DNA from 3 places in the Bradyrhizobium sp. sBnM-33 genome. Region 3 is predicted to be linked to each of the others. Evidence: riboswitches for the same ligand, from Rfam matches in the RefSeq annotation. Region 3 holds a riboswitch; each other region holds the start of a gene.
What was found. Region 3 has a riboswitch for cobalamin ahead of metE (5-methyltetrahydropteroyltriglutamate--homocysteine S-methyltransferase). Riboswitches for the same ligand answer to the same signal wherever they lie in the genome.
Positions count from the first base shown of each region.

Region 1 (3,272 bases), 1.0 Mb from region 3:
TGCGTCACCACGATGATCAGCACACCCTTGTCCGCGGTCGCGCGCAAGTTCTTCATGACGTCGATCTGGTGCCGCGGGTCGAGCGAGGCGGTCGGCTCGTCGGCCAGGATGATCGGCGCTTCCACCGCGAGTGCGCGGGCCAGCGCCACGCGGCTGCGTTCGCCGCCGGACAATTCGGTGACGCGTCGATCACTGAACTCCATCACGTCGACGGCCTGCATCGCGCGCAGCACGGCCTCGGCATCCCTGGGCGACAGCCGCGCCGGATCGGTTGCGCCATGCGGGTAGCGGCCGAGCGCCACGATATCGCGCGCCGGCAGCGGCCAATGCACGAGATGCCCCTGCGGCAGATAGCCGAAGCGTTTGGCGCGCTCACGCAGCGACAGTGAGACCAGCGCATCGCCGCCGATCGTGATCTCGCCTTCGGAGGGGATCAGCCCGGCTAGCGCGCGCAGCAGCGTGGTCTTGCCGGCGCCATTCGGGCCGACCAGCGCCACCAGGTGCCCCGCCGACAGCGCCAGCGAAACGTCCTTCAGCACGACGCGGCCGGCGAGCCGCACGCCGAGTCCCCTTGCGGTCAGCAGCGCAGCCTCGCTCATGCGACGCCTCCGCCGAGCGCGCGGCGTTCGCGCATGATCAGATAGAGGAAGAACGGCACGCCGATAATCGAGGTCAGCACGCCGACCTTGATATCCGATGTTGAGGGAATGATGCGCACTGCAATATCCGCGGCCAGCAATAGCGCCGAGCCCGCGAGTGCGCTCGGCACCAACAGCCGCCCGGGATCGTGGCCGATCACGGGCCGCATCAGGTGCGGCGCGACCAGGCCGATGAAACCGATGGTGCCGGTAACAGCGACGGCGCCGCCGACACCCAGCGCGACGCCCGAAATCACGAACAGCCGTAGACGCCCCACATCGACGCCAAGGCTCTGCGCGGTTTCCTCGCCCAAGCTCAGCGCGCGAAAGGCGTGGCGCTGGCTGAACAGCATGACCGCGCCGGCAATGATGAATGGAAACGCCAGCATCACATGCTGAAAGCTGCGATCCTCGAGCGAGCCGAGCAGCCAGAATGCGATCTCCAGCACCACGAAGGGGTTGCTGGAGAGGTTCATCACCAGCGCGGTGGCAGCGCCCGCAAAGCTCGAAATCGCCAGTCCCGAGAGAATGAGGATCAGCAGACCCGCATTGCGGCCGGCGATCGAGAGCAGCACGAACACCGAAGCGAATGCCGCGATGATCGCGGCGACCGGCAGCGCATAGGAGCGCACGTCGGCCAGCCCGATCGCAATCACCAGCACCGCGCCAAAGGCGGCCGATTGCGGCGCGCCGAATAGCGAGGGCGAGGCCAGCGGATTGCGCAGCAAGCCCTGCAGCGACGCGCCCGACAGCCCGAGGATGGCGCCGATCGCCAGCGCCAGCAGCGTGCGGGGCAGGCGGATTTCCCGCACGATCACCTGCGCCACCTCGCTGCCGCCACCGAACAGCGCTTGCGCCACCGCAAGCGGCGACAGCCGCACCGGCCCGATGCCGAGCGAGATCAGCATCAGGAGCACAACAAGGGCAGCAAGCGCCGCGGTCGCGCCGATCCGCCGGCGCGCGGCGTCCTCATTGGTCAGGGCTACGGCTTCAACACTCATCGATCGTCCTAAAGCAGGTTTACCCGCCCCGGTACAGGCGGCGGGCAGGCGTGCTCATGCGGCAAAAATAGCGCACTCGTCCAGTGAGGATCGCGGGACGCCCCGGGGCGCATTGACTCGGACTTTGACAAACTTCTACCATAGTTCCCGACGGTTCCCGTTTTGGGGATCAAAAGGGAATGCGGTGCGGGGAAATCCCCCAATTCCGCGGCTGCCCCCGCAACTGTAAGCGGCGAATCCTTCGTCACATGCCACTGGGCACTCGGTCCTGGGAAGGCGACGATGGGGTAACGACCCGCGAGCCAGGAGACCTGCCGTCAGCCGTGGTCACACGCGAAGATGTCGGTCGGGGAGTACAGACATTAGCTTCACCTGAGCTGCTCAAAGCACATGGTGAGACTTGGTTCGCTGTGACGTGCCACTGACGTCATACCGAGGTCCAAGTCATGTCTTTCACCAACACAGCCGCAAGGCGCCGCCGCTTTTGGCTCGCCTCCAGCTTTCTCGTTCCCATCGTGTCGCTAGGCATCTCCGGTGCGCACGCGCAGCAGACGGCGGCGGAGCCATTGCCGCCGATCGAGATAACTTCGCCTACCGACCCGAACCGGACTCGCGCAAAACCGACCTACAATGAAGCGTCGACCTCGCGCCGCGTCGTGCCGGCGGCGGTGCCGTCGACCGGCGGAAGACCCGCAGCGGGGATCGGCTCGAACACCGCATCCCAGGGCGTCTCGCAAGGCGCGGACGGCAGCGGCGACCGCCAGTTTTCAGGAATCGTCGGCTCGGCGTCGACCGTTATTACCGCCGAAGAGATCGCGCACTCACCGGCTCAAACGCTGCAGGAAATCATCGCGCAAACGCCCGGCGTGCAGCTGACTAGCCTGTTTGGTGGCGTCAACGGCGCCAAGACCAGCGTCGACCTGCGCGGATTCGGCGCTTTCGCGACCTCAAATACGCTGGTGCTCATCAATGGCCGAAGGCTCAACGACATCGACATGGCCGGTGTGGATTTTTCGACCATTCCGCGCGACTCGATCGAGCGCATTGAAATCACGCGCGGCAACAGCGGCGCGGTGCTGTATGGCGACAACGCGGTCGGCGGCGTCATCAATATCGTCCTGAAGAACGGCGTCGGTGGCCCACCTGTTGCCATGCGCGCAGAGGCCGGTATCGGCTCCTTCAACCAGCGCATGGCCTCGGTTTCGGCGGCGCTGAATTCGGGACCATGGTCGACCTCATTCTACGGCAACGCAATCAAGTCCGACGGCTATCGCGAAAACAACGCGCTCGACCAGCGCAACGGGGTCGGCAATCTCAATTACACCACTCCCGATCTCAAGGCCTTCCTGACGGTGACCGGCGACGACCAAAAGCTCGGACTCCCCGGTGGCCGCATCGTCGATCCCTCGATTGGCGTCAACGAACTGGTCACGAACCGCCGCGGCGCCGCCACGCCATTCGATTATGGCAATCAGCAGGGCGCCAGCGCTACCGCCGGTTTTACCAAAACCCTGTGGAACGGAGCCGAACTCATTGTTGATGGCGGCGTCAGAGACAAGAAAACGCAAAGCGGATTCTTCGGGGCGATACCGTTTGCGTCGCCATTTCCGAGTTTCTCCTCCACCTATAACGA
Region 1 covers NZ_CP136624.1:651,115-654,386, reverse strand. Annotated here, with positions in the region: gene RX328_RS03040 (ABC transporter ATP-binding protein) at 1-599, opposite strand, end outside; gene RX328_RS03035 (FecCD family ABC transporter permease) at 596-1,639, opposite strand; cobalamin riboswitch at 1,774-1,973, shown strand; gene RX328_RS03030 (TonB-dependent receptor) at 2,086-3,272, shown strand, end outside.
Region 1: linked by a shared signal. The riboswitch ahead of RX328_RS03030 (TonB-dependent receptor) and the one ahead of metE (5-methyltetrahydropteroyltriglutamate--homocysteine S-methyltransferase) in region 3 are both predicted to bind cobalamin.

Region 2 (3,272 bases), 560 kb from region 3:
GCAGGTTCGAGCGCCGCGCTTCGGGAATGGTGTAGAAGTTGATGTCGATAACATTGTCGAGCATCCGCATCGCAATGGTCACGCTGCGCTTCAGCCGCGCCTCGTCCAGCCGGCCTTCCCGCACGTGGTGAAGCAGGTTGATCGAGCCGAGATTGCAGACGGCAGTCTCGTCGTCGGACGTATTGAGCGTGATCTCGGTGCAGAGGTTTGAAGAATGAATCACGCCAGCATGGCTCTGCGGCGAGCGTAGATTGCAGGGATCCTTGAACGTGATCCAGGGATGCCCGGTCTCGAACAGCATGGTCAGCATTCTGCGCCAGAGATCGGTGGCACGGATCTGCTTGAACACGCGGATCTCGCCCCGCGCCGCCTTGGCTTCGTAAGCCGCGTAACGCTCGGCGAAAGCCTCGCCGTAGAGATCGTGCAGGTCGGGCGTCTCGTCCGGCGAGAACAGCGTCCATTCGCCATCGGCCTCGACGCGCTGCATGAACAGGTCGGGCACCCAGTTCGCGGTGTTCATGTCATGGGTGCGGCGGCGATCATCGCCGGTGTTCTTGCGCAGCTCCAAAAATTCCTCGATGTCGATGTGCCAGGTTTCGAGATAGGCGCAGACCGCGCCTTTGCGTTTGCCGCCCTGGTTGACGGCGATCGCGGTGTCGTTGACCACCTTTAGAAAGGGCACCACGCCCTGGCTTTCGCCATTGGTGCCCTTGATATGCGCGCCGAGCCCACGCACGCGGGTCCAGTCGTTACCGAGCCCGCCGGAATATTTTGCGAGCAGCGCATTGTCCTTGACCGACTTGAAGATGCCGTCGAGGTCGTCGGCGATGGTGGTGAGAAAGCAGGACGACAATTGCGGCCGCAGCGTGCCGGAATTGAACAGCGTCGGCGTCGAGGCCATGAAGTCGAAGGACGACAGCAAATCGTAGAACTCGATCGCGCGCGCCTCGCGGTCGATCTCGCGGATCGCCAGCCCCATCGCGACCCGCATGAAGAACGCCTGCGGCAGCTCGATGCGATTGCCGTGCACATGCAGGAAATAGCGGTCGTACAGCGTCTGCAGACCCAGAAACTGGAACGCCAGGTCGCGTTCCGGCTTCAATGCCGCGGCAAGCTTTTTCAGGTCGAAGCGCGCCAGATCGGGATCGAGCAGTTCGGCCTTGATGCCGGCCTTGATGTAGGCTGGAAAGTACTCGCCGTAGCGCTCGGCCATCTCGGCCTGCGACGCGCTGGTCGGCGTGTCATGCACGAAAGACAGCACCTCGGTGCGCAGCTTGTCGAGCAAGAGCCGCGCGCTGACATAGGCGTAGTTCGGCTCCTGCTCCACCAGCGTGCGCGCGGCCATCACCGACGCCAGCGCCAGTTCGTCCTCGCTGATGCCGTCATAGAGATTGCGCTGCGTCTCGGCGAGCACCGCGGTGGCGCCGACGCCCTGAAGGCCAGTGCAGGCTTCTTCGATGATCAGCGTCAGCCGCGCGATATCGAGCGGGACCTGCACGCCACTGGCCAGGGTGACACGTAACGAGGGCTTCCCCGATGGCTGGGCGGCCATGGCCACGTCCTGTCCGGCACGCTGGCGCGTACGTTCCTCGCGATAGAGCACATAGGCGCGCGCGACCTTGTGATGCTCGCTGCGCATCAAGGCGAGCTCGACCTGGTCCTGCACGTCCTCGATATGAAAGGTGCGGCCCTCGCTCATCCGGCGCGACAGCGCGCCGACGACCTCGGCGGTCAGTTGCTCGACGATTTCATGCACCCGGCGGGAGGCCGCCGCGCCATGTCCCTCGACCGCGAGAAACGCCTTGGTCATCGCGACCGAAATTTTGCTGGCGTCAAATTTCGAAACCGTGCCGTTGCGACGAATCACCTGCATCGGCGGCTGCGCTTCCGAGACGGCAAGCGATTCGGGCCGCAACCGGATGAATGGAGCGGCACTGGCTCCGCGATCGAGAGAGAGTGACATCAAGAGACCCCGTGATGGTATTGGGGCTGGATGTCAGAGAGGACGCTGCTTCAAATGCGCGGGCGAGAAACCCCGGCATGAATCTGCAAGCGCCGCCGGGACACCCCGCCCGTGGACGTTTTTTCGGTGTCGCGGCAGGTCTCCTGGCTCGCAGGTCGCCGTTGTCCCCGTGTCTTCCCAATGCGATGCCGCATCAGTGACGTAAGATTCGGAAAACAACTCACTGCTTACAGTTGCGGGGGCAGCGCCGGATTTTCGCGATACACCGGCTTCCCTCTTAGCCACCATGTGTTGGGTCATGGCGGACCGTGACGGCTATATCTCGTGTTATTCGCGTCCGCCTGTCAATGGGGAGAGCAGGTGATGTGCAAGAATTTCGGCGAGGGAACCTGCGGCTGTGAACAACGATTACAACGAACCAGCGAATGTCGCCGAGTTGACGCGCCTGCCGCGTTGCCGATAAGTGGACCCGTCGTGGTTCTTCGGGAGACGTTCTTCCGAAGCTAAGAGGGAAGCCGGTGCGGCCGAAAAGCCAAAGCCGGAGCTGCCCCCGCAACTGTAAGCGGCGAGCCGCTGTCCAATGAAGTCACTGAAGCCTCACGAGGTTTCGGGAAGGCCGGACAGCAGCATTGACCCGCGAGCCAGGAGACCTGCCTCGACAACATACACGTCCTCGGGCGGGGTGTCCCGGTGGTGCGGTTGCGATTTTCCGCGCGCGCTCTGCCGTTCGCGAAAATCCAGACGTGTCACTTCGGCCTTTGCCCCCAACTTTTGGGGTTAAGCCAATGTCTGGTTCTACATCTTCTTCCATCATCTCCACTTCTTCACTTCCCGTTGCCTCCCTCGGCACGCCGCGCATCGGTCCGCGCCGCGAGCTGAAATTCGCGCTGGAGAGTTTCTGGTCCGGCGCAACCGACGAGAAGGCGCTGATCGAGACCGGCATCGGGCTTCGCGCCGCCAACTGGGCGCGTCAGAAAAAGCTTGGCGTCAACGTGATCCCGTCGAACGATTTCTCGTTCTACGACCAGGTGCTCGACACATCCGTCATGGTCGGTGCGATTCCGGAAATCTATCGCTGGAACGGCGGGCCGGTCTCCCTTGCGACTTACTTTGCGATGGCACGCGGCGCACAAGGCAAGGCACATGAAGCGAGCTGCGGCCATATCAATCACGGGCACGACGCCGCGCACGGCGTGCCGGCGCTCGAGATGACAAAATGGTTCGACACCAACTACCACTACATGGTGCCCGAACTGGCCAAGGATCAGAAATTTGTCCTCGCCTCGCGCAAGCCGATCGAGGAATACGA
Region 2 covers NZ_CP136624.1:1,121,292-1,124,563, reverse strand. Annotated here, with positions in the region: gene RX328_RS05285 (ribonucleoside-diphosphate reductase subunit alpha) at 1-1,963, opposite strand, end outside; cobalamin riboswitch at 2,079-2,289, opposite strand; cobalamin riboswitch at 2,422-2,636, shown strand; gene metE (5-methyltetrahydropteroyltriglutamate--homocysteine S-methyltransferase) at 2,749-3,272, shown strand, end outside.
Region 2: linked by a shared signal. The riboswitch ahead of RX328_RS05285 (ribonucleoside-diphosphate reductase subunit alpha) and the one ahead of metE (5-methyltetrahydropteroyltriglutamate--homocysteine S-methyltransferase) in region 3 are both predicted to bind cobalamin.

Region 3 (3,272 bases):
GTTACGCGCGGCCAAGTCAGGGAGGAAACGCCCCAAGGGGCCGCTGAAGGAGCATCGAGATGAGTAGATCGATCACTCACCGAGAACTCCAAGCTTGTGAGAACATCAGTGTTACGAGATGCCCTTTTAGTCGTCTCTAGTCGCGCGAACAAATGATCGAATACTCGAGTTCTTGCGCCGTTTGGCGGTGATTTTTGCGCATGTGTCGCATCTTTTGTGCAAAGATGATCAACTGGACGCAGCGTGCAGCTCAACGCATCGGTCGGTCTACCGCGATAAGCCCGGATGCCTAGGGAGGTCACCGTTTCCCTTCGTTGTTCAGGCGGGATGGTCATCTCGGCGACACTCGTCACGGGTTTCGGTGATCTATTATAGTCTGTATGTAACGTACACTGCGAATTCAGAATCTTGAGCAGCTACAGGCCGATAGGAATGTCAATGTAGCGCATCGATGGGTCGTCGGCGTCCACCGGACCGAGCTCGTCCCAGGCCGACAGCCAAGCCGCAAGCACTGCCGATGTCTGCTCCAAGGCCTGCACCTGGCGAAGCGTCACGCGGAATATGGCGCAGGCAAAATGGTCGTTTCGGAGTGCGACGGTGGATGGTTCAAGTCCGCAGACGACGGAATGGATGACATGCCGCTCGAAGGCCACGAGATCGGGGTTGCCCGTAACTTTCAAGCAAGGGCCAGAAAGGTGATGCGGCAGTCATGCCTGAACGGGCGTTTTTGGCCAAGGTGGTCGCGGAGCGGATGCAGGGGATAGAGATGCGCGCAGGTGGGCAACCCTCGGGCAATGGCTACGTCACTGCATGGGTACGGCGATGCGACAGTACTTTCGGCAAAGATATGGGTGTGCCTCGCGATACAGCACATAAGCGCGTGCAGAGTTGGAGGCGGGCGCCTACCGATTTTCCCGGCGCGCTCAACACCGCGGAAATGTTCCTGCCTTTGCCGAGCGGATGCCGGGCGTGCCGCTGCTCGCCAACATGACCGCCTTCGGCAAGACGCCGTTGCTTTGCGGTGGCAGAATTCGAGGTAACTATTCAATGGTGATCTGGCCGGTGTCTGCGCTGCGGGTGGCTAACAAGGCGCAGGAAGATCTGTAAGCTGCGATCGCGCGACCGCGGCACCCACAAGATTGTCGATCGAATCCAGACGCGCGCCGAACTCTATGCGACGATCGGGCCGCACGACGACGAGGCGCTAGATGCCTCCGTTGTCCAGACGATCGCTCCCGAGAACCGAACGGAACGGCCCTCTTGCAGGTAATCGGAGATGTCGAGGCTCTCCGGATTGATCCGGAGCTAAGAGGGAAGCCGGTGCGATGCCGGCGCTGCCCCCGCAACTGTAAGCGGCGAGCCGCTGTCCAATAGAAGTCACTGAAGCCACGCGGCTTCGGGAAGGCCGGATAGCAGCGACGACCCGCGAGCCGGGAGACCTGGCCCGACAACATATTCGTCCACGGGCGGGGTGTCCCGGTGGTGCGCCAAGCAGTTGCCGCTTCGGCGGCTTTTTCTGGACGCGTCCGCCATGGCCTTGCTCCCAACATAGGGTTGAAGCTATGTCTCTTCTCTCGATTCCTGTCGCTACCCTCGGCACGCCGCGCATCGGTCCCCGCCGCGAACTCAAACTCGCGCTCGAGAGCTATTGGGCCGGAAAGTCTGACGAAACGCAGCTTCTTGAGGCTGCGGCTGCGCTTCGCGCCGCCAACTGGGCGCGGCAGAAATCGCTCGGCGTAACCGTTATTCCTTCAAACGACTTCTCGCTTTATGACCATGCGCTCGATACCAGCGTGATGGTCGGTGCCATTCCGGAAATTTACGGTTGGAGCGCAGGCCCTGTTTCGCTCAAGACCTACTTTGCGATGGCACGGGGCGCACGGCGCGATGACCATGATGCGAATTGCGGTCACGCCGAGCACGGCGCCGCAGCGCAGGAGATGACCAAATGGTTCGACACTAATTATCACTACATGCTGCCGGAATTTCACAAGGACCAGACCTTCACGCTTTTCTCTCGCAAGCCGATCGAGGAGTATGAAGAGGCGAAAAGCCTGGGTTGTCAGACGCGCCCGGTGCTGGTTGGTCCGGTCACCTTTCTGAAGCTCGGCAAGAGCGCAGATCCTGCATTCGATCCGCTGTTGCTCCTCGATAGGCTGCTGCCGGTCTATGTAGATGTTCTCCGCGAACTCACCCTAAGGGGCGCCGAGTGGGTGTAGCTGGACGAGCCATGTCTGGTCCTGGACCTCGACGACGCTACACGCGACGCGCTGCGCCGGACCTACGCCCACCTGGCCAAGAAGGTTCCCGACCTCAAGATCATGCTCGCTACCTATTTTGGAACGATCGGCGACAACCTGGAAACCGCTTTGACGTTGCCGGTTGCGGGCCTTCACATCGACCTGGTCCGCGCCCCAGAGCAGTTGAGCCCGATTGTCGCCGACGCTCGAAGGGATATTGTCCTCTCTCTCGGCGTCGTCGATGGCCGCAATGTCTGGCGTTCGAACCTTCCAGCGGTGCTCGACCGGCTCGAACCTGCCGTCGCAAAGCTTGGCGAGGACCGCGTGCAGATTGCACCCTCATGCTCGCTGCTTCATGTCCGATCGACCTCGATCTCGAGACCGATCTCGATCCCGATGTGAAAAGCTGGCTTGCTTTCTCCGTCCAGAAGATCGGAGAACTCGCAACGTTGGGACGCGTGCTGGCTAAAGGCTGGGAGGAAGCGGCGGATGTACTTGCGGCCTCAGAAGGCGCGGCCGTCACGCGCGAAACGTCGCCCAACGTTCACAATGCGAACGTCGCCAAGCGAATGGCTGCAATCGATGACGGCATGCGGCGTCGTCGCAGTTCTTTCGCCCGGCGCGCCGAGGTTCAGCGCGCGCGGTTCGGATTGCCGACATTTCCCACGACGACGATCGGATCGTTCCCGCAGACGGCGGAAGTTCGCAAAGGCCGCGCGGCCCATGCGCGGGGAACGATGAGCGACGCACAACACGAGCAGTTTCTCAAAGAGGAGACGGCACGCGCGGTGCGCTGGCAGGAAGACATCGGTCTCGACGTTCTCGTGCATGGCGAGTTCGAGCGCAATGACATGGTGCAGTATTTCGGCGAGCAGCTGTCCGGCTTCGCATTCACCAAGCATGGTTGGGTTCAGTCCTACGGCTCGCGTTGTGTCCGGCCGCCCATCCTTTTTGGTGATGTCTCCCGGCCGAAGCCGATGGCGGTGGAGTGGTGGCGCTACGCGCAATCGCTGACCAAGAAGCCACTGAAGG
Region 3 covers NZ_CP136624.1:1,677,628-1,680,899, forward strand. Annotated here, with positions in the region: gene RX328_RS07900 (hypothetical protein) at 417-680, opposite strand; gene RX328_RS43290 (DUF6925 family protein) at 677-874, opposite strand; gene RX328_RS07905 (hypothetical protein) at 889-1,107, shown strand; cobalamin riboswitch at 1,267-1,462, shown strand; partial or broken gene metE (5-methyltetrahydropteroyltriglutamate--homocysteine S-methyltransferase) at 1,563-3,272, shown strand, end outside.